Regions from separate parts of the Pseudomonas sp. H3_C08 genome, predicted to be linked through region 2. Evidence: predicted binding sites of a transcription regulator. Region 2 holds the regulator's gene; each other region holds the start of a gene.
The links. The regulator sigma-54, encoded in region 2, starts transcription at its own class of promoters, with help from an activator protein. The targets are predictions, from matches to a motif close to ANTGGCATNNANNTTGCTNT.

Region 1 (5,330 bases), 740 kb from region 2:
CGAACAGCGTGTGGCCAAAGCCGTTTTCGACAAAGTGGCGCATTCCGGTTGCCTGAGTGCGCCGAACATCCGCTACCTGCAATCGCCCTATGCCTTGTTCAACGGTGACCTGCTGCTGGCGGCCTACACGCCGGCAGGGGACATGCATGTGCTGTTAGGCGATTTCACTGGCCATGGCCTGCCGGCAGCCGTCGGGGCGATGCCCCTGGCCGAGGTGTTCTATGGCATGACCGCCAAGGGCTACGGCCTGGCGGAAACCCTGCGCGAGATGAATGCCAAGCTCAAGCGCATCCTGCCGGTGGACATGTTCTGTTGTGCCACGTTGCTGTGCCTGAGTTTTCAGCGGCGTTCGGTCGAAGTGTGGAACGGTGGCATGCCTGACGGTTATCTGCATCGGATTGCCACTGGCGAGCGTGTGCCGCTGGCAGCGCGGCACTTGCCGTTGGGGGTGCTGAGTGCACAGGTGTTCGATGATCGTACGGAAGTGCATCCGATGGCCGCCGGTGATCGGGTGTTTCTGTTGTCTGACGGGGTGATCGACACCAGTGACGCCAGTGATCAACTGTTCGGCGTCGAGCGTTTGCAGCAGGTGTTCGCCGCCAATCGCGAGCCGGATCGCTTGTTCGAGGATATCGAGCAGGCGCTGCGGGATTTTCGTGGCGAGGCGCGCGACGATGTCAGCATGGTCGAGGTCAGCCTGCTGGAGCCGGCGCAGGTCAAACCGTCGGCGCCGGTGTATTCCGACAGCGGCCAGTCGTGCCCGCTCGACTGGTCGGTGAGCTTCGAGTTTCGTGGCGCCACGCTCAAGCGCTTCAATCCGTTGCCGTACCTGTTGCAGTTGCTGCTTGAGGTGCATGGGTTGCGGGCGCAGAGTGGTGCTTTGTACAGCGTGCTGGCCGAGTTGTATTCCAATGCGCTGGAACATGGCGTGCTGGGTCTGGACTCCAGCCTCAAGCGCGATGCGGCGGGTTTTGCTCGCTATTATCAGCAGCGCAACGATCGGCTGGAGGCGCTGCAGGATGGCTTTGTCCGTGTGCATCTGCAGGTGCAGCCACAAGGCGAGGGCGGCCGCCTGGTGATTCGCGTTGAGGACAGCGGCAAGGGTTTTGATGTGGCGCGAGTCATGGAAAGGCCGCTGGACGGTATCCGTTTGTCGGGGCGCGGCGTCAGTCTGGTCCGGCAATTGGGGCATAACGCCAGTTGGTCGGACGAAGGTCGTAGTGCCTGCGTGGAGTTTTCCTGGGAGGTTGAGGCATAATTCGCGCAATTCTTGATCAAGGAGTGAACAAGTGACTGACACACATATTGATCGCGAGGCGCTGAGCGTACTGCGCGATGTCATGGAGGATGGTTATCCAGAGCTGCTGGATACCTTTCTGACGGATTCCGAAAGTCGCTTGGTTGATCTGCGAAAAGCGGTGGATGCCAAGGCCTTGTCGGAAGTTGCCCACAGCTTCAAGGGCAGCGCCAGCAACATGGGGGCTGTCCGTTTGGCGGCGCTCTGCCAGGAGCTGGAGTCGGAAGCCAAAAATAAGAGCCCGGCGGAAATAGTCAAGCTGGTCGCTCAGATCAGTGGCGAATTTGCTGAAGTTCGCCCGGTTTATGAAAGCGAAAAACATCCTGCTCACACGCACTGATCCCGCCGTCCGGCGCTTTTTACGAGCGCCGGGCAAAACTGGCCCGGAACTTGCGTTATCTCTGCAACTGTACCTACGATCCCAGTGCAGCGGAGACCGTTTCATGCCTGCGACCCCCAACATCCTTCTTCAGAATGCCGCTCAGGCCAAGGCGCAAGCTGCCTCGGCCAAAACGTCGGCTATGGCCGTAGACACCGGGGATAAAGCCTCAAGCTTCGCTAAAGTGTTCGCCGATCAGGGGTCGAGCAAGCCTGTCGCCACCGCTGACAATTCGCCGAAGTCGGCGCGCGACAAGGTCGCTGACAACAGCGGCAAAAAGGACATCGGCAAAGATCAGTCTGCCGCTGCACAGCCGGCGGTTGCCGATAGCGGCAACGACTTGCCTGCCGACAAAACCGCAGCGACCGATGACAGCAGCGCCAGCAGCGACGACAACACAGACACCGCCCAGACGCCAGTGGTAGACGCGGCGCCGGTTGATCCGACGCTTGATCCGGCATTGGCAACCGCTGTGCAGCCGGTAGTCACGGCGCCAGTTGTACAGACTCCGGCGGTCGTCGCGAGTGCCCAGCCTGAAGCCGAAACACCTGCGCTTGCCGCTCTGCCGGGGACGGTCAAAGATCCGGCACCGGCCACCGACAGCGATTTCGACCCTTCGGCCGACCCGCTCGACTCGATGCCGGCCGTGCGCATGGCGATGGAGCAAGGCGGGCACATTTCCGCCGCCAGCCAGGCGCAACCGAAAGCGTCGCCGGCTCAGGCTCAGGCCGACGGTGAATTGACTTCCGCGCAAACCTTCGCCGCCGGCATGGCCAGTATGCTCGACGTGCAAGCCGACAAGGACAGCACCAGCCAGGGTGGTGACAAAGCGTTCAGCGGCTTGATCGACGATGGCCTCAAAGATCTCAAGACTGCGACCAGCGATACCCGCGTCGATGACTTCGCCAACCGTCTGGCGGCACTGACGCAGGCGGCCACGCCGAAGACAGCGAACGCGGTACCGGTGAATCAGCCGATCGCCATGCACCAGAGCGGCTGGACTGAAGAAGTGGTCAATCGCGTCATGTATCTGTCGAGTGCCAATCTGAAGGCGGCGGACATTCAGTTGCAGCCGGCTGAACTGGGGCGATTGGATATTCGCGTCAACATGGTTCCGGACCAGCAGACCCAAGTGACCTTTATGAGCGCGCATCCAAGCGTGCGAGAAGCGCTGGACGGCCAGATGCATCGCCTGCGCGAAATGTTCAACCAGCAGGGCATGGGTCAGGTCGACGTCAATGTCTCCGACCAGAACCGTGGCTGGCAGGGGCAACAAGGTCAGGAACAGGCGCAGCAGGGCCAGAGTGGTCGCACCAGCGCGGCCGGCGGTCGCCTCGATTCGGCGGATGACGAATTGGCGCCTGCAACCATTGCTGAAGCCGCCGCTCAAACCACCAGCGTGATTGGCAGCAGCGCGGTCGACTATTACGCCTGATCAAAATCAAGAGCCCCTCATCGGAACGCCGCCCGCCTAGCCCTCTCCCGGAGGGAGAGGGGACTGATTGGGGGATGCTCTTGAAGCACGCCGACCGGATACTGCTGCTGTGAATCCATAATCGACTTGGTCTTTCAGGTCGAAGTTTGACGTCCGACATCTCGGTCGGCCCCCTGAAAACCCTCACCCTAGCCCTCTCCCAGAGGGAGAGGGGACTGATTGGGGGATGCTCTTGAAGTACGCCGACCGGATACTCCTGTTGTGAATCCATAATCGACTTGGTCTTGCAGGTCGATGTTTGACGTCTTACACCTCGGTCGGCCCCCTGAAAACCCTCACCCTAGCCCTCTCCCGGAGGGAGAGGGGACTGATTGGGGGATGCTTGCGAGGTACGCCGACCGGATACTCCTGTTGTGAATCCGTAATCGACTTGGTCTTTCAGGTCGGTGTTTGAGTCTTGCACTTCGGTCGGCCACCTGAAAACCCTCACCCTAGCCCTCTCCCAGAGGGAGAGGGGACTGATTGGGGGATGCTCTTGAAGTACGCCGACCTGATACTTCTGCTGTGAATCTCTAATCGACTGGGTCTTTCACGTCGATGTTTAACGCAAGACACCTCGGTCGGCCCCCTCTCCCTCCGGGAGAGGGCTGGGGTGAGGGTGCCTTTGACTTTAGCGTTGTCTGCGCTACGGCCGACACTTCTGGCATAACACTTGCTCTTGCCTTGCCGTGCGACTGTGAAAACCCGATTAGTGACGGATTATTGGCATGGCGAAGAGCGAAACAGCAGCAGTGAAAGACCCCGCAACCAAAGGCAAACTCAAGCTGATCATTGTGATCGTGCTGGCGTTGCTGCTGGCCATTGGCGCGTCCGTGGGGGCGACCTGGTTCTTCATGCACAGCGCTCAGAGCAAGCCTGCCGAAGCCGCTGATGCAGCGCCTGTCGGCAAGCAGCCGGCGATTTTCGAGCCGATGGCGCCGGCCTTTGTCGCCAACTACAACCAGAACGGCCGTCAGCGCTACATGCAGGTGAGCATCACCATGCTGGCGCGTAATCAGGCCGATCTGGAAGCGCTCAAAGTGCACATGCCGGTGATCCGCAACAACCTGGTGATGCTCTTCTCCGGTCAGGATTTCGCCACCTTGGCGACCCCGGTCGGCCAGGAGATGTTGCGCCAGAAGGCCACCGCCAGCGTCCAGGAAGTGGCGCAGAAAGAGCTGGGCAAAGTGGTGATCGAACAGTTGCTTTTCACTAATTTCGTACTGCAGTAGGAACACGACATGGCCGTGCAGGATCTGCTGTCCCAGGATGAAATCGACGCGCTGTTGCATGGCGTCGACGATGGTCTGGTACAGACCGATAACGCTGCCGAACCCGGCAGTGTCAAAAGCTACGACCTGACCAGTCAGGACCGCATCGTCCGTGGACGCATGCCGACTCTGGAAATGATCAACGAGCGTTTTGCCCGCTATACCCGCATCAGCATGTTCAACATGCTGCGCCGCTCGGCGGACGTTGCCGTCGGTGGCGTGCAGGTGATGAAGTTCGGCGAATACGTGCACTCGCTGTACGTGCCGACCAGCCTCAACCTGGTCAAGATCAAACCGTTACGCGGCACCGCGCTGTTCATCCTTGACGCCAAACTGGTGTTCAAACTGGTGGACAACTTCTTCGGCGGCGACGGCCGTCACGCCAAGATCGAAGGGCGTGAATTCACCCCGACCGAACTGCGTGTGGTGCGCATGGTGCTGGAACAGGCTTTCGTCGATTTGAAAGAAGCCTGGCAGGCGATCATGGAAGTCAATTTCGAGTACATCAACTCGGAAGTGAACCCGGCCATGGCCAACATCGTCGGCCCGAGCGAAGCGATCGTGGTCTCCACGTTCCACATCGAACTCGATGGCGGCGGTGGCGACCTGCACGTGACCATGCCGTACTCGATGATCGAGCCGGTGCGCGAAATGCTCGACGCCGGTTTCCAGTCCGACCTCGACGATCAGGACGAGCGCTGGGTCAACGCGCTGCGTCAGGACGTCCTCGATGTCGACGTACCCATCGGCGCCACCGTGGCGCGCCGCCAGTTGAAACTGCGCGACATCCTGCACATGCAGCCGGGTGACGTGATCCCGGTCGAAATGCCGGAAGACATGATCATGCGCGCCAACGGCGTGCCGGCCTTCAAGGTCAAGATGGGCTCGCACAAAGGCAACCTCGCGTTG
Region 2 (5,330 bases):
TGCGGCAGTTCCTGCAGGGAACGCATTCCAATGCAGGCGCTGCAGCAGGCTGCGATCTTTTGACCTTGGCTGTCAGCCGCCTTCGTCGAAGTAGTTGTTGATCAACGCCACCAGCGCATCCAGCGCTTCCTGTTCCTGATGCCCTTCGGTACTCAGATAGATCTTGGTGCCCTTGCCAGCCGCCAGCATCATCATCGCCATGATGCTTTTGCCATCAACCGTGGTCTCTGGTGTACGACCCACTCTGATCGTGCAATCCGGATACTGCCCGGCCACTCCAACAAACTTGGCCGATGCGCGGGCATGCAGGCCCAGCTTGTTGATGATTTCGATTTCCAGAGCAGGCATCGCGGTGTGAATCCTTTAAGTGAGGTCGCGGTGGCGAACCTGGACGTTCTTCAGGGTTTTCTGCAGGGCCTGACCCAGACGTTCGGTCAGGTAGACGGAGCGGTGATGCCCGCCGGTGCAGCCAATGGCAATGGTGACGTAAGCGCGGTTGCTCGCGGCGAAGCGCGGCAGCCACTTGTGCAGGTAGGTGAAGATGTCCTGAAACATTTCTTCGACCTCCGGCTGTGCCGCCAGGTATTCAGCCACCGGCGCATCGAGACCCGATTGCGCGCGCAGTTCCGGCTTCCAGTACGGATTGGGCAGGCAGCGCACATCGAACACCAGATCCGCATCCACCGGCATGCCGCGCTTGAAGCCGAAGGACTCGACCAGAAATGCGGTCCCCGGCTCCGGCTGGTTCAGCAGACGCAGCTTGATGGAGTCGCGCAACTGGTACAGGTTCAAATTGGTGGTGTTGATCTTCAGGTCCGCGAGGTCGGCAATCGGGCCGAGCAGGGCGGTTTCATCCTGGATCGCCTCGGCCAGTGAGCGGTTGGCGTTGCTCAGCGGGTGACGACGGCGGGTTTCGGAGAAACGCTTGAGCAGGGTTTCTTCGTCGGCGTCCAGATACAGGACGTCGCACTGGATGTGTTTGGCCCGGACATCTTCAAGCAGTTCGGGAAAGCGTGTCAGGTGGCTCGGCAGGTTGCGCGCATCGATGGACACGGCTACCAGCGGCTGCGCCAGTTCCGTGTGAATCAGCGCGCGTTCGGCCAGTTCCGGCAGCAAGCCTGCGGGCAGGTTGTCGATGCAGTAATAGCCGTTGTCCTCAAGGACATCCAGAGCCGTACTTTTACCCGAGCCGGAACGGCCACTGACGATGATCAAGCGCATGATTAGTGCCCGTTCTGCTCGTCCAGGACAACCTGATACAACGCTTCATTGCTTGGAGCGCTGCGCAGTTTTTCACGCACTTCCTTGCGATCGAGCATGCTGGCGATCTGGCGCAGCAGCTCCAGGTGCGCATCGGTGGCAGCCTCCGGGACCAGCAAAACAAACAGCAGGTCAACCGGTGCGCCGTCAATGGCGTCGAAATCAATCGGAGCATCAAGGTGCATCAGCGCACTGATCGGTGCTGTGCAACCCTTGAGGCGGCAATGGGGAATGGCGATGCCGTTACCAAAACCGGTGGAACCGAGTTTTTCACGGGCAATCAGTGCCTCGTAGACATCTTGCATCTCCAGATCCGCCACTTCGCGGGCGATCAGGTTGGCAATTTGTTCGAGGGCTTTCTTTTTACTGCCGCCCGGCACGTTCACGAGGGAACGGCCGGGGGTCAGGATACTTTCAAGTCGGATCATGGAATGGGGGGTTATCGACCGGTCGCGCCCTGGAGGAGGCTCTGGGTCTTTTCCTTATGCTTTTTGAGTTGGCGATCCAGCTTGTCGGTCAGCAGGTCAATGGCGGCATACATGTCGTCATGCTCGGCATTGGCAACCACTTCTCCGCCGGGAATATGCAAGGTGGCTTCGATTTTCTGCTTCAGCTTTTCGACGCACATCGTGACTTGCACGTTGGTGATCTTGTCGAAATGGCGCTCTAATCGGTCGAGTTTTTCGTTGATGTAGGTGCGCAGAGGTTCGGTCACTTCCAGTTGGTGTCCACTGATGTTGACTTGCATACAGCTTCTCCTTCGTTGCCAGTGCATAAAGCGGCAGGCTGGATAGCCTGCCACTGGAACGCTGTAACGTGGCTTACATCAACCGCTTGCGTTCGCTCGAAGGCGCGATCCCGAGGGATTCGCGGTACTTGGCGACGGTGCGGCGAGCCACCTGAATGCCTTGTGCCTCCAGTAAACCAGCGATCTTGCTGTCACTCAACGGCTTTTTCTGATTTTCCGCGGCAACCAGTTTTTTGATGATCGCGCGGATCGCCGTGGACGAGCATTCGCCGCCTTCGGAGGTGCTGACGTGGCTGGAGAAAAAGTATTTCAGTTCATAAATACCGCGCGGGGTATGCATGAATTTCTGTGTGGTCACCCGGGAAATGGTCGATTCGTGCATGCCGACCGCTTCAGCGATGTCGTGCAGAACCAACGGCTTCATGGCCTCGTCGCCGTACTCCAGAAAACCGCGCTGATGCTCGACGATCTGGGTGGCTACTTTCATCAGGGTTTCGTTGCGGCTCTGCAGGCTCTTGATGAACCAGCGGGCTTCCTGCAACTGATTGCGCATGAAGGTGTTGTCGGCGCTGGTGTCGGCACGGCGGACGAAACCGGCGTACTGGGCGTTGACGCGCAGACGCGGCACCGATTCCTGATTCAACTCGACCAGCCAGCGCTCGTTGTCCTTGCGCACGATGACGTCAGGGACAACGTATTCGGCCTCAGTGGATTCGATTTGCGAGCCAGGGCGCGGATTGAGGCTTTGCACCAGTTCGATGACCTGGCGCAGCTCGTCTTCCTTGAGCTTCATGCGGCGCATCAACTGGCTGTAATCGCGGCTGCCGAGCAGGTCGATGTAATCGCTGACCAAACGTTTCGCTTCAGCCAGCCAAGGCGTCTTGGCGGGTAGCTGACGCAATTGCAGCAGCAGGCATTCACTAAGGTTGCGCGCGCCGATACCAGCAGGTTCGAATTGCTGAATGCGGTGCAGGACGGCTTCGATTTCATCGAGTTCGATGTCGAGTTCCGGATCGAACGCCTCGAGGATTTCTTCGAGGGTTTCGTCCAGGTAGCCCTGATTGTTGATGCAATCGATCAGGGTGACGGCGATCAGGCGATCGGTGTCGGACATCGGTGCCAGGTTCAGTTGCCACAGCAGGTGGCTTTGCAGGCTCTCGCCGGCGGACGTGCGGGTGGTGAAGTCCCATTCGTCGTCATCGCTGCTGGGCAGGCTGCTGGCGCTGGTCTGATAGACGTCTTCCCAGGCGGTATCGACCGGCAGTTCGTTGGGGATACGCTCGCTCCAGTCACCTTCCTCCAGGTTGTCCACCGTCGGCGCGGTTTCCTGATACGAGGGTTCCTGGATCTCGGTGTTGGGCTTCTGTTCGGCGTTGTCGGCCATAGGGTCGGAATTGTCGAAGTCTTCGCCTTCTTCCTGGCGTTCGAGCATCGGATTGGATTCCAGAGCCTCCTGGATTTCCTGTTGCAGATCCAGGGTCGACAATTGGAGCAGGCGGATGGCCTGTTGCAGCTGCGGTGTCATCGTCAGCTGCTGGCCCATTCTCAAGACTAGCGATGGTTTCATGGCAGGGGCTTAACACCTTATTCGCCGGCGCTATGCGCCATCCACTACAGGGCGCCGGGGCGCCAAACTTAAGCAAATTATATGCCTGAAACTGAAGTGTTTGCCTAGAGCGCTGTAACAATTAAAGCGTATTAATTCCTGCTTGAATCGATACAGCGCCCGGGCGGCGCACCGGGCACTGTTACGCTTACAAGCGGAACTCGTGGCCCAGATACACTTCCTTGACCAGATCGTTGGCCAGGATGGTTTCTGCATCGCCTTCGGCGATCAGTTGACCATCGTTGACGATGTAAGCGGTTTCGCAGATGTCCAGCGTCTCACGGACGTTGTGGTCGGTGATCAATACACCGATGCCCTTGGCCTTGAGGTGGTGGATGATCTGCTTGATGTCGCCGACCGAGATCGGGTCGACACCGGCGAACGGTTCGTCGAGCAGGATGAATTTCGGTGCCGTTGCCAGCGCGCGAGCGATTTCCACTCGGCGGCGTTCACCACCGGACAGGCTCATGCCAAGGTTGTCGCGGATGTGGCTGATGTGGAATTCCTGCAGCAGGCTTTCCAGCTCCTTGCGACGGCCGGCCTTGTCGAGCTCCTGACGGGTCTCGAGGATGGCCATGATGTTGTCGGCCACCGACAGTTTTCGGAAGATCGACGCTTCTTGCGGCAGATAGCCGATACCGGCCTTGGCGCGACCGTGCATCGGCTGGTGGCTGACGTCCAGATCGTCGATCAGCACGCGACCCTGATCGGCCTGTACCAGGCCGACGATCATGTAGAAGCACGTGGTCTTGCCGGCACCGTTCGGGCCGAGCAGGCCGACGATCTGGCCGCTGTCGATCGACAGGCTGACGTCACGCACGACCTGGCGGCTTTTATAGGCCTTGGCCAGGTGCTGAGCTTTCAGAGTTGCCATTACTGGGTTTTCTCGTCGGTTTTCTTCTTCGGCTGGATCACCATGTCGATGCGCGGACGCGTTTCGGTGACCTTGCTGCCGGTAGCGCGACCAGCGCTGGCCAGTTTCTTCACGGTGTCGTAGACGATTTTCTCGCCCTGAGTGACGTTGCCGTCTTTGTCGACGACCTTGGCCTTGTCGATCAGCACGACGCGGTTTTGCTGGGCATGGTATTGAATCGTCACGCCGTAGCCTTGAACCGGTTTGGTGTCGCCCTGGGTTTGCAACTGCTCGAAATAAGCCAGGTTGCCCACGGAGGTCACCACGTCGATATCTCCATTCGGCGCGCGAGTCATGGTGACGGTGTTGCCTTTAACGATCATCGAACCTTGGGTGATGATCACATCACCTTTATAGGTGGCGATGCCGTTCTTGTCGTCCAGTTGGGCGTCGTCGGCCTGAATGCGGATAGGTTGCTGCTGATCGTTCGGCAGAGCCCAGGCGCTCACGCTTCCCAGTGCTGCGCCCAGACTGAGCAAAATAGGGAGGGTTTTAACGAGCCTCATACTGTCCTCTTACGTTCGATAGCAGGTGTATCCTGCTTTCCTTCAGGTACGCTTTCATTCCAACGCCAGTCGATACACCGCCAGCGCCGTCGATTCTAACGGGTTGCTCGGTCTGCGCATATTCCTGCTGCGGGAACACGGTCATGCGAGTGGACGTGATCAGGATGTCACGCTTCTTTTCATCGGTGCGCGCAACGCGTACCGAGTCGATCAGTTCGACTTCGGTGCCGCCTGAGTTCACTTCACCGCGCTCACTGGTAACGTGCCACGGAAATTCTGTTCCGCGATACATGTTCA
Region 3 (5,330 bases), 680 kb from region 2:
AGGAAGGGGTTTTTCGGCTCGGGCGGTTTGTCTTTCAGCGGGCATTCCGGGCGCACGCCGTAGTCGTCGGCGACGCAGGGTTTGACTTGGCGTTTCTGCGCTAGGGAAATGCGTAGCATGTGGAAGGGCTGGTTGGCGGTGCGTTCGACGGTACGTCCTTCCATGTCGAGGATTTCAACCGAGAGATTGTGGCTGCCACGGTCGATGTTGCTGAGCGGGAAGACCGGGCTCAGGCCGGGCTCGCCGGTGGCTTGGCCATCCAGTAGCAGTCGATAACGATGGCCTTTTTGCAGACCCGGTTCGCTGGTGACGCTGACGATGATTTCGCCGGCGCTGCTGCGAATCGTTGCATCGGGTTCAGGTACCAGAATGCGCAGCATGTCGTAGTGGAAGGGTGGTTGCTCTGGGGTTTTTTTTGCAGTTGTGACTGGCACGGCGACGGTGGGGTTTGCGGACATGCGATTGCTGTTCGCGATCGGTACGCGCTTGGCATTGCCACGCGGCTGGTCGGTGTAGACGCGATTGCCTTGGGCATCGATATAAGTGAACACCTCAGCCGATGCTTGCAGCGTGAGCAGCGCCAGCCCCGCAATCAGCCACGCACGAATCATGGCTTGTGCACCCGCTGTACGCTGAGAGGGACTGGCGCGCTCTGCTGGATGACCGTCTGCCCGTCAATCACCTGCACCGCTAGACGATGTTCGCCGCGATCAACGTTCACTAATTGCAGGATCGGCACGTTGCTCGGCTGGCCGTAAGGCTCATCGTCCAATACCAGCCTTAACTGATGCGGCGGTTGCAGACGCGGCTTGATCAGCACTTGGACGGTGAACGTGCCGTTATTGGCGCGCAGGGCCTCTTCGGTGGGTAGACCAGCGAGTTCAAGAATGTCGTAGGCGTTGCGCACAGGCTCGCGGGTTTCGGTGCTGGATGGAGGCGGTGTGCTCGGTGTTTGCGGCTCGACCCTGTTAAGCGGCGGCAACTCCACTGGCTGTGCTTGCACGCCGTCTGGCGAGTGATCGCTGTACACCGTGTTGCCGTTGGCGTCGGTGTACTTGTAGATCTGCGCGACGGCGGGCAGGGCGATCAGCAGCAGTATGTAGAGAAAGGTGCGACCCATGAAATCGACCGGGATTGAAAGCGATGGGGTGCAGCATAGGCCAGACGCGGCGGTTGGCCCAACCCGGCACACATCCGGAGATCATTCAGACACCACAATTCCCCTGTAGGAGTGAGCCTGCTCGCGATGGCGTCGTGTCAGTCAGCATTACCTCCAATGATCCACCGCTATCGCGAGCAGGCTCACTCCTACAGGGATCCTGGTCGACCTTAAAATCCGGGCAATAAAAAAGGCCTCCCGAAGGAGGCCTCTTTCACTCACGCCGCGTAGCGCAGCGCTACCGGATCAGCAGCTGTAGTACAGCTCATATTCCAGTGGGTGTACGAAGGTGCGAACCTTGATTTCTTCTTCCGATTTCAGCGCGATGTAAGCGTCGATGAAGTCGTCGGAGAACACGCCGCCCTTGGTCAGGAACGCGCGGCCCTTGTCCAGCTCTTCCAGGGCTTCTTTCAGGCTGCCGCAAACTTGCGGGATCTCTTTCGCCTCTTCAGGCGGCAGGTCGTACAGGTTTTTGTCAGCTGCGTCGCCTGGGTGGATCTTGTTCTGGATACCGTCCAGACCGGCCATCAGCAGAGCTGCGAAGGCCAGGTACGGGTTGGCAGCCGGATCCGGGAAGCGTGCTTCGATACGGCGGGCTTTCGGGCTCGACACGTAAGGAATACGGATCGAAGCGGAACGGTTGCGGGCCGAGTAGGCCAGCATTACCGGAGCTTCGAAGCCTGGTACCAGACGCTTGTAGGAGTTGGTCGCCGGGTTGGTGAAGCCGTTCAGGGCCTTACCGTGTTTGATGATGCCGCCGATGAAGTACAGAGCGGTATCGGACAGACCGGCATAGCCTTCACCGGCGAAGGTGTTCTTGCCGTCTTTCCAGATCGACATGTGTACGTGCATGCCCGAACCGTTGTCGCCGTACAGTGGCTTCGGCATGAAGGTCGCGGTGCGGCCGTAAGCGTCAGCCACGTTGTGCACAACGTACTTCAGGGTTTGGGTTTCGTCGGCTTTCTTCACCAGGGTGTTGAACTTGACGCCGATTTCGTTCTGGCCGGCAGTCGCCACTTCGTGGTGGTGAACTTCGACGGTCAGACCCATTTCTTCCAGTGCGTTGCACATGGAGGTACGGATTTCGTGGTCGTGGTCGAACGGCGGAACCGGGAAGTAGCCGCCTTTGACGCCTGGACGGTGACCTTTGTTGCCGCCTTCGATGTCCTGGTCGGACATCCACGAACCTTGCTCGGAGTAGATCTTGAACATCGAGCCGGAGATGTCCGACTTGAATTTCACCGAGTCAAAGATGAAGAACTCAGGCTCAGGACCGGCGAACACAGTGTCACCGATACCGGTGGCTTTCAGGTGTTCTTCGGCGCGCTTGGCGATCGCACGTGGGTCGCGGTCGTAGCCTTGCATGCTCGAAGGTTCGATGATGTCGCACACCAGGATCAGGGTGGCGTCTTCGGTGAACGGGTCGAGAACCGCAGTTTCGTCAACCGGCATCAGGATCATGTCGGAGGCTTCGATGCCTTTCCAGCCAGCAATGGAGGAACCGTCGAACATCTTGCCGACTTCGAAGAAGTCTTCATCCAGCGCATCGCGAGCCGGCATGGTCACGTGGTGCTGAGTGCCTTTGGTGTCCGTGAAGCGCAGATCAATCCACTTGACGTCATGATCTTTGATGAGTTGAACCGTCTTCGACATATGTCCTCCGGGTGGCTTCGGGCTTGGTAGTGGATGCCCTTGAATTTGGGTGATGCCGGCGCGAATACTCTGCCAAGGCAACCTGCCTCACAAGGGAGCAAATTGCATGCCAGTGCCCCAGCATGGGTTTTTTGCCCCAAATTCACGCTTATAAAGGTGCAAAGCACCTGATTGTGGAAAATCTCGCCCTCTAATGTAGCGTCTTGAGTCAGAAATGACCTGTTTTGGTGCGCGCTAAACCTTCTGCACATTAACTGGTTAAACCTTGAGCAATTTCCGCTATAATCCGCGCCCCCCTTTTTCGGCTGGCCGTTCGCGCGCTGTTTTCATGAAACTAATCGTAAAAGTCTTCCCCGAGATCACCATCAAAAGCCGACCTGTCCGGACGAAGTTCATCCGCCAGTTGGCCAAGAACATCCGCACCGTGCTCCGTGACCTGGACCCGGCCGTGGTGGTGAACGGTGTGTGGGACAATCTCGAGCTGGAAACCCGCGTTACCGACCCCAAAGCCTTGAAAGAGATGGGTGAGCGCCTGACCTGCATGCCGGGCATCGCGCACTTTCTGCAGATCGACGAGTACCCGCTGGGCGACTTCGACGACATCACCGAGAAGTGCAAACAGCACTACGGCGATGCACTGGCCGGGAAGATTTTCTCGGTGCGCTGCAAGCGCGCGGGCAAGCACACCTTCAGCTCGATGGACGTCGAAAAATACGTCGGCAGCAAGCTGCGCCGTGAGTGCGGTGCTGCCGGTATCGACCTGAAAGCACCGGAAATCGAAGTCCGCATCGAAGTTCGCGACAAACGGTTGTTTGTGATTCACAGCCAGCACAACGGCATCGGCGGTTACCCGCTCGGTGCGTTGGAGCAGACTCTGGTATTGATGTCCGGCGGCTTTGACTCAACCGTTGCGGCGTACCAGATCATTCGTCGTGGCCTGATGACGCACTTCTGCTTCTTCAATCTGGGCGGTCGTGCCCATGAATTGGGCGTGATGGAAGTCGCGCATTTCATCTGGAAGAAGTACGGCAGCTCGCAACGCGTGCTATTTGTCAGTGTTCCGTTCGAAGAAGTGTTGGGCGAAATTCTCGGCAAAGTCGATAACAGTCATATGGGCGTCGTATTGAAGCGTATGATGTTGCGCGCGGCTTCCAACATCGCCGATCGCCTGCACATCGAAGCGCTGGTCACCGGCGAGGCGATCTCCCAGGTGTCGAGCCAGACCCTGCCGAATCTGTCGGTGATCGACTGCGTGACCGACAAACTGGTCCTGCGTCCGCTGATCGTGGCGCACAAGCAGGACATCATCGACACGGCCAACGAGATCGGCACCGCCGATTTCGCCCGGCACATGCCGGAGTACTGCGGGGTCATTTCGGTCAATCCGAAGACGGCCGCCAAACGCGGTCGCGTTGAGCACGAAGAGAAAGAATTCGACATGGCGGTGCTCGAGCGTGCGCTCGAAAACGCCAAACTGGTGCCGATCGATCGGGTGATCGACGAATTGGGCCAGGACGTACAGATTGAAGAAGTCAGCGAAGCACTGGCCGGTCAGATCGTGATCGACATCCGTCACCCGGATGCCGCCGAGGATGAGCCGCTGGAACTCGCTGGCGTAGAAGTACAGACGATGCCGTTCTACGCAGTGAACGCTCGTTTCAAGGAGCTGGATCCGACTCGCCAGTACCTGCTGTATTGCGACAAAGGCGTGATGAGTCGCCTGCATGCTCACCATTTGCTCAGTGAGGGGCATGCCAATGTGCGCGTTTATCGACCGAGCTAAGTGCCCGGGGCTGTTTGCCTGTGGCCTGCGTCACCGGCCCCCCGACACCGCCGTCAAGCTGTAACGGCCATGCCGGACACTACTGCTAATCGCTGCCAAGACTTGTCAGCAAACCGAATCCTCTGATCGAGATACACAAGTGATCGAAAATCTACGCAACATCGCCATCATTGCCCACGTTGACCATGGTAAGACCACCCTGGTAGACAAACTCCTGCGTCAATCCGGCACCCTGGAGCGCAACGAGCTCAACGACGAGCGCGTGATGGACTCCAACGACCAGGAAAAAGAGCGCGGTATTACCATTCTGGCGAAAAACACCGCCATCAACTGGAACGGCTACCACATCAACATCGTGGACACCCCGGGCCACGCCGACTTCGGCGGCGAAGTTGAACGTGTAATGTCGATGGTTGACTCCGTTCTGCTGCTGGTTGACGCTCAAGACGGCCCTATGCCGCAAACCCGTTTCGTGACCAAGAAGGCTTTCGAAGCCGGCCTGCGTCCAATCGTGGTAATCAACAAGGTTGACCGTCCAGGCGCACGTCCGGACTGGGTTCTGGACCAGATCTTCGACCTGTTCGACAACCTCGGTGCGACCGAAGAACAACTGGACTTCCAGGTTGTTTACGCTTCGGCCCTGAACGGCATTGCCGGTCTGGATCACACCGCCATGGCTGAAGACATGACCCCGCTGTACCAAGCGGTAGTCGACCACGTTCCGCCTCCGGCCGT
Region 4 (5,330 bases), 1.3 Mb from region 2:
TGACTTGCGAAAAGCAGATTAGTTATAGACCAGCTTTGGCAACTGTCGAAAGTCGCCGTTAAAAAATCAGTAACCATTGGTGACCAACGGTTTACGCCCCTTCACCGTGCAAGGTGGCGAGGACTTTTCGGGCACCGCCATGATCACGGTGCTCGCCCAGATAAACGCCTTGCCAGGTTCCCAGTGCCAGGCGACCTGCCGAAACCGGCAGACTGATCTGGCAGCCAAGCACGCTGGCCTTGAAGTGCGCCGGGAGGTCGTCCAGGCCTTCGTCGTTATGCTCATAGCCGTCTGTTCCTTGTGGGATCAGACGATTGAAAAATCGTTCGAAGTCGCGACGTACCGCCGGATCGGCGTTCTCGTTGATGGTCAACGACGCCGAGGTATGCTGCAGCCACAAATGCAACAGACCGACCCGGCACTCCCTGAGTTCAGGCAGCCCTTTGATCAACTCGTCCGTCACCAGATGAAAGCCCCGGGGCCGTGCCCGCAGGGTTATCAGAGTCTGTTGCCACATACAGTTCTCCGCACGTTCGGGGCGCATTCTAGCGCGCTCTGGGAAAAAACAAAGGCCCTAATATTCCTGCAATGATGTAAGCCATTGGCCGTAGAAAAACGCTCGTCGTAAACACGACCAAAGCCGTACGAAAAATCCTTTCAGCTGCTCTCTTTGCGACAAATTCCAGACAAAAAAATGCCCGGCGAACCGGGCAAGTTTTTTGCTGCGCGTACTTACAGGTTGTAGCCGCGTTCGTTGTGCTGTGCCAGATCGAGGCCGACCGATTCTTCTTCCTCGGTCACACGCAGACCCATCACAGCGTCCAGCACCTTGAGGATGATGAAGGTGACGATCGCGGTGTAGATCACCGTGAAGCCGACGCCTTTGCACTGAATCCACACTTGCGCGGCGATGTCGGTCACGGTGCCGAAACCACCCAGCGACGGAGCAGCGAATACGCCGGTGAGGATCGCGCCGAGGATACCGCCGATACCGTGTACGCCGAACGCGTCCAGGGAATCGTCATAACCGAGTTTGCGTTTAAGGGTGGTGGCGCAGAAGAAGCACACCACGCCTGCGGCCAGACCAATCACCAGTGCGCCCATCGGGCCCACGGTGCCGGCCGCCGGAGTAATCGCTACCAGACCGGCAACCACACCCGATGCGATACCCAGTGCGCTTGGCTTGCCGTGGGTGACCCACTCGGCAAACATCCAGCCCAGCGCGGCAGCAGCGGTAGCGATCTGAGTGACCAGCATCGCCATGCCGGCGGTGCCGTTGGCCGCTGCAGCGGAACCGGCGTTGAAGCCGAACCAGCCGACCCACAGCATCGCCGCGCCCATCAGGGTGTAACCGAGGTTGTGCGGAGCCATCGGCGTGGTCGGGAAGCCTTTGCGCTTGCCCAATACCAGGCATGCAATCAGACCAGCCACACCAGCGTTGATGTGCACCACGGTGCCGCCCGCGAAGTCGAGCACGCCCCAGTCCCACATCAGGCCGCCGTTGCCGGACCAGACCATGTGCGCGATCGGTGCATAAACCAGGGTGAACCAGACGCCCATGAAGATCAGCATCGCGGAGAACTTCATCCGCTCGGCGAACGCACCGACGATCAGCGCCGGGGTGATGATCGCGAAGGTCATCTGGAAGGTGATGAACACCGCCTCAGGGAACAGCGCCGCTGGGCCGGTCAGGCTCGACGGCGTGACACCGGCGAGGAACGCCTTGCCCATACCGCCGAAGAACGAGTTGAAGTTGACGACGCCCTGCTCCATGCCGGTGGTGTCGAACGCAATACTGTAGCCATAAATGACCCACAGGATGCTGATCAGACCGGTAATGGCGAAGCACTGCATCATCACGGAAAGAATGTTTTTCGAGCGAACCATGCCGCCGTAGAACAGTGCCAGGCCGGGGATGGTCATGAACAGCACGAGGGCTGTCGAGGTGAGCATCCAGGCAGTGTCGCCGGAATTGAGGACCGGGGCCGCCACTTCGTCTGCCGCCATTGCAAGGCTTGGCATTACGATGGACAACAGGGCTCCTAGCCCTGCGAATTTACGCAGAGTCATATTGTTTTCTCCTGGGGCGTTGGGGTTTGTGGCGGCGCTTAGATCGCGTCGGTATCGGTTTCGCCGGTACGGATGCGGATCGCCTGTTCCAGATTGACCACGAAGATCTTGCCGTCACCGATCTTGCCGGTGTTGGCCGCTTTGGTTATCGCCTCGATAACCCGATCCAGATCCTTGTCGTCGATGGCCACGTCGATTTTCACCTTGGGCAGAAAATCGACCACATATTCCGCGCCGCGATACAGCTCGGTGTGACCCTTCTGCCGGCCGAAGCCTTTAACTTCAGTAACGGTAATGCCCTGCACGCCGATTTCGGACAGCGACTCGCGCACGTCGTCCAACTTGAACGGCTTGATGATGGCAGTGACTAGCTTCATGAAACTCTCTCCCGAATTGGTGGACTTGCCCCAGGAAAACAAACCCGACTCAAGTCTAAGCGCAGTGCCTGGCTTTGTAACGCATCGTCGGCCTTACCTGCCCGACTGACGCCAGCTAACCGCTGCTGACGAAACTCCCCGCTCCGTCTGCCGCACTGCATTCGTCACAGCGACTGCATCAGTGCATGGGTCGAAGGTGACTAAGCAGAAACCTTGCCATCTCGCCAAAATCCCCTGATTTCAATCCCTTGGCCGCTGCCACAGGCGTTAGCGCGAAAAAGGCCCGACGGTTACGCACAACAACGGTGCGTCGCCGCCCGCCCCCTTGCGCGAAAAGCGTGCATCCATGCCTGCATCAGTGACTATAGACACTGCGTGATACACTGCCCGCCACTGTTTACAGGACACATTCCATGCTCGCGCCCAAAGACTTCCTCGACGCCCTGAGCGGCACCGCTTCCCGCCTGTTAAACGGCGACACCCCGCTGCCGAAAGCCGAAATCGAAAGCCAGTTCAAGATGCTGCTGCAAAGCGCCTTCAGCAAACTCGACCTGGTGAGCCGGGAAGAATTCGATAGTCAGATGGTTGTGTTGGCGCGTACTCGCGCACGCCTCGAAAGCCTCGAAGCCAAAGTCGCCGAGATGGAAGCAAAGCTGACGCCGCCCGCTGAATAATCCGCGCCCCCTGTAGGAGCTGCCGAAGGCTGCGATCTTTTGATCTCCAGCCCTTCAACCATCCCGGCAACGTCCTACAACCTGAATGACCGCCGTCCGATTGCGCCGAAAAGCCCAGGTTTCTAAGCTCACCCGATGCTGAATGTTCAGCACCGGGTTTGGCGACCCGAACAGCTTAAGGCGCACGACAACCATGATGGCGGCTACATTTACCGCCACATCGTTTCATGGCGGTTGTGCGTGGGAGACCTTCGGGTCTGCCGGGTTCCTTTTGCTCCGGTTCGCCAACCCGCGTACAACTGCCACCCAATCGTTTGGCGACGATTGAGGGCAGCCCCTTAAGCAAGAGGAACTGCTCCATGAATCAAGAAGAGACTTATCTAAGCCCGCACATCTTCACCCGCCACAAACTCCCCCTCCACGCCCTTCTCATCCAGAACCAACCCTGGTTCTGCGCCCGAGACCTGAGTCGCCTGCTGCACATCTACCTCAACGAACGCATGCTGCGAAAACTCGACCCCGACCAATACCAAACCCGTAAAACCCTCATCCACAATCAAATCGAAAACACCCTGCTGATCAGCGAATCCGGCATCTACGCCCTCCTCGTCTACCACTACTGCCCCGAATACCGAGCGCTACGCGAATGGCTCACCCACCAGGTCATCCCCACCCTGCGCGACGCCCAACATCCCTGCACAAGCGAACGTCCACACCTGAGCCTGCTCAGTTGGCCGGACATGACGTTGAGTTTGTTGCATTGGAATAATCAGCCGTGGATACGGTTGCAGGATGTGCCACACATGGTGACGGAGCGAGAACAAGCAAACCGCACGGTTGTGAACTCATGGTGGAGAAAGGCTCTGCAATTGATCTGAATTTTTGCGCTGCAACCTCACCAACGGTCATTTCAGTGATACCACTGAAATGACCTGTCTTGTGTCTTCGTTAACTCGCCCCCCCTACTCCGAAATCCTCCACTCACAGAAGTAACGTCCTACAAAACGCGTCCCCCACGTCTGATTTCGCTGCCCCCTCTCTGCTGGCTATCTTCTGCGACCAGATCCAAACAGATGAAAACAATGAGAAGAAAAGGCAAAGCAACGGATCTTCGTAACCAGACATTCAGATCAAACTCGCGAAAGATCGCCTACAAATTCTTTCTAAAGAACATTGCCCCGAGAATCCCAAATATTGATGCAGCAGCGGTCAAGTTTGAGCCAATTACCCCAGCAGCGATAAAGCAATACTTTCTCTGGGAGGGGCCAACAATTTTCCCTTGGGATGACGTTGCAGACTGGAAAAGTAAAGATGCGAAAGGTCTGGATTTGGCGATATGGTTCAAACAGATTCTTTGCGGCATGTGCTATGCGACCCCGCGCGCAAGCTCTATCTGCTTAAAGATTATTCTGTTGGAAGGGCATCCGGACAGGGCGCACCCGCTTCGCGGCAGGATCGCGCCGATTGCTCTGCTTGTCGCAGATCACTATGCGCGAGCGCTAGGATGCAAAGAAATCGAAATTCAGGATCCTGATCCGAATGTTGTTTTTTACTACCGGAAACTGGGGTTCGAATTCGACCATACCAACCGGCTTGTCATTTCTGTGAACGGTCAATAACATCGAAATCAACAACCCAATCGTACGAGGTGCGTATGAGCCCAAAAAAGCGAAAGGCAAAGCTTCTTCAGATTGTTGAACTACATCTCGAAGCACTCCGGTTGGCTGGGGATATGTCAGCCAACCAACGGCGATTTATTGAAGTTGCTGTTACGTGTGGGCCAGAGCTTGAGCCAAGCGGCCCGCTGGCCGGTAGAAGATCCTGAGTCAAAAATAAAAAGGCGTCCATAGGACGCCTTTTTTGTGTTTGGAGGAGTAGTCGCAGCGATTCTTTAGCTCCTGGCTTTGCAACCATGGGTTCAGAATCCGACGAGCTGGCCCGTCGTCACTACTTCAGAAAAACCAGCTTTCTCTGCTGCCAAAAATGCGGGGGAGCTTTTGCTGGTGCCCAGTCCCGACGAATGCGCAGTTGCAGTCCTCGGACGGGATGATCCGTCAATGCCGGTCGAGAGTCAACGCTCCAATTCAGGGAAGCAGTGCCGCGCCATTGGGTTTTGATACGTCTTGTAAACCTCTATTCCAGCACTGAAACCCGGCTCAACTACCCTTAAAAAACCCGCAGGAAGCGGTTCCCGATTCAGCTCAAGGAA

Region 1: the regulator sigma-54 is predicted to act here: its motif matches at 1,675-1,694, upstream of AB4N74_RS02475 (flagellar hook-length control protein FliK).
Region 3: the regulator sigma-54 is predicted to act here: its motif matches at 2,907-2,926, upstream of glnA (type I glutamate--ammonia ligase).
Region 4: the regulator sigma-54 is predicted to act here: its motif matches at 2,649-2,668, upstream of glnK (P-II family nitrogen regulator).

The regions. Positions count from the first base shown of each region.
Region 1 is NZ_CP162803.1:519,553-524,882, forward strand. Features, by position in the region: gene AB4N74_RS02465 (ATP-binding SpoIIE family protein phosphatase) at 1-1,258, shown strand, start outside; gene AB4N74_RS02470 (Hpt domain-containing protein) at 1,290-1,637, shown strand; gene AB4N74_RS02475 (flagellar hook-length control protein FliK) at 1,741-3,111, shown strand; gene fliL (flagellar basal body-associated protein FliL) at 3,879-4,382, shown strand; gene fliM (flagellar motor switch protein FliM) at 4,392-5,330, shown strand, end outside.
Region 2 is NZ_CP162803.1:6,305,436-6,310,765, forward strand. Features, by position in the region: gene AB4N74_RS28540 (HPr family phosphocarrier protein) at 73-348, opposite strand; gene rapZ (RNase adapter RapZ) at 364-1,221, opposite strand; gene ptsN (PTS IIA-like nitrogen regulatory protein PtsN) at 1,224-1,688, opposite strand; gene hpf (ribosome hibernation-promoting factor, HPF/YfiA family) at 1,700-2,008, opposite strand; gene AB4N74_RS28560 (RNA polymerase factor sigma-54) at 2,082-3,575, opposite strand; gene lptB (LPS export ABC transporter ATP-binding protein) at 3,763-4,488, opposite strand; gene lptA (lipopolysaccharide transport periplasmic protein LptA) at 4,488-5,033, opposite strand; gene lptC (LPS export ABC transporter periplasmic protein LptC) at 5,020-5,330, opposite strand, start outside.
Region 3 is NZ_CP162803.1:5,628,151-5,633,480, forward strand. Features, by position in the region: gene AB4N74_RS25720 (DUF4124 domain-containing protein) at 1-611, opposite strand, end outside; gene AB4N74_RS25725 (DUF4124 domain-containing protein) at 608-1,120, opposite strand; gene glnA (type I glutamate--ammonia ligase) at 1,406-2,812, opposite strand; gene thiI (tRNA uracil 4-sulfurtransferase ThiI) at 3,141-4,595, shown strand; gene typA (translational GTPase TypA) at 4,735-5,330, shown strand, end outside.
Region 4 is NZ_CP162803.1:4,992,947-4,998,276, forward strand. Features, by position in the region: gene AB4N74_RS22875 (secondary thiamine-phosphate synthase enzyme YjbQ) at 92-517, opposite strand; gene AB4N74_RS22880 (ammonium transporter) at 733-2,070, opposite strand; gene glnK (P-II family nitrogen regulator) at 2,109-2,447, opposite strand; gene AB4N74_RS22890 (accessory factor UbiK family protein) at 2,861-3,121, shown strand; gene AB4N74_RS22895 (BRO-N domain-containing protein) at 3,481-3,999, shown strand; gene AB4N74_RS22900 (N-acetyltransferase) at 4,195-4,740, shown strand.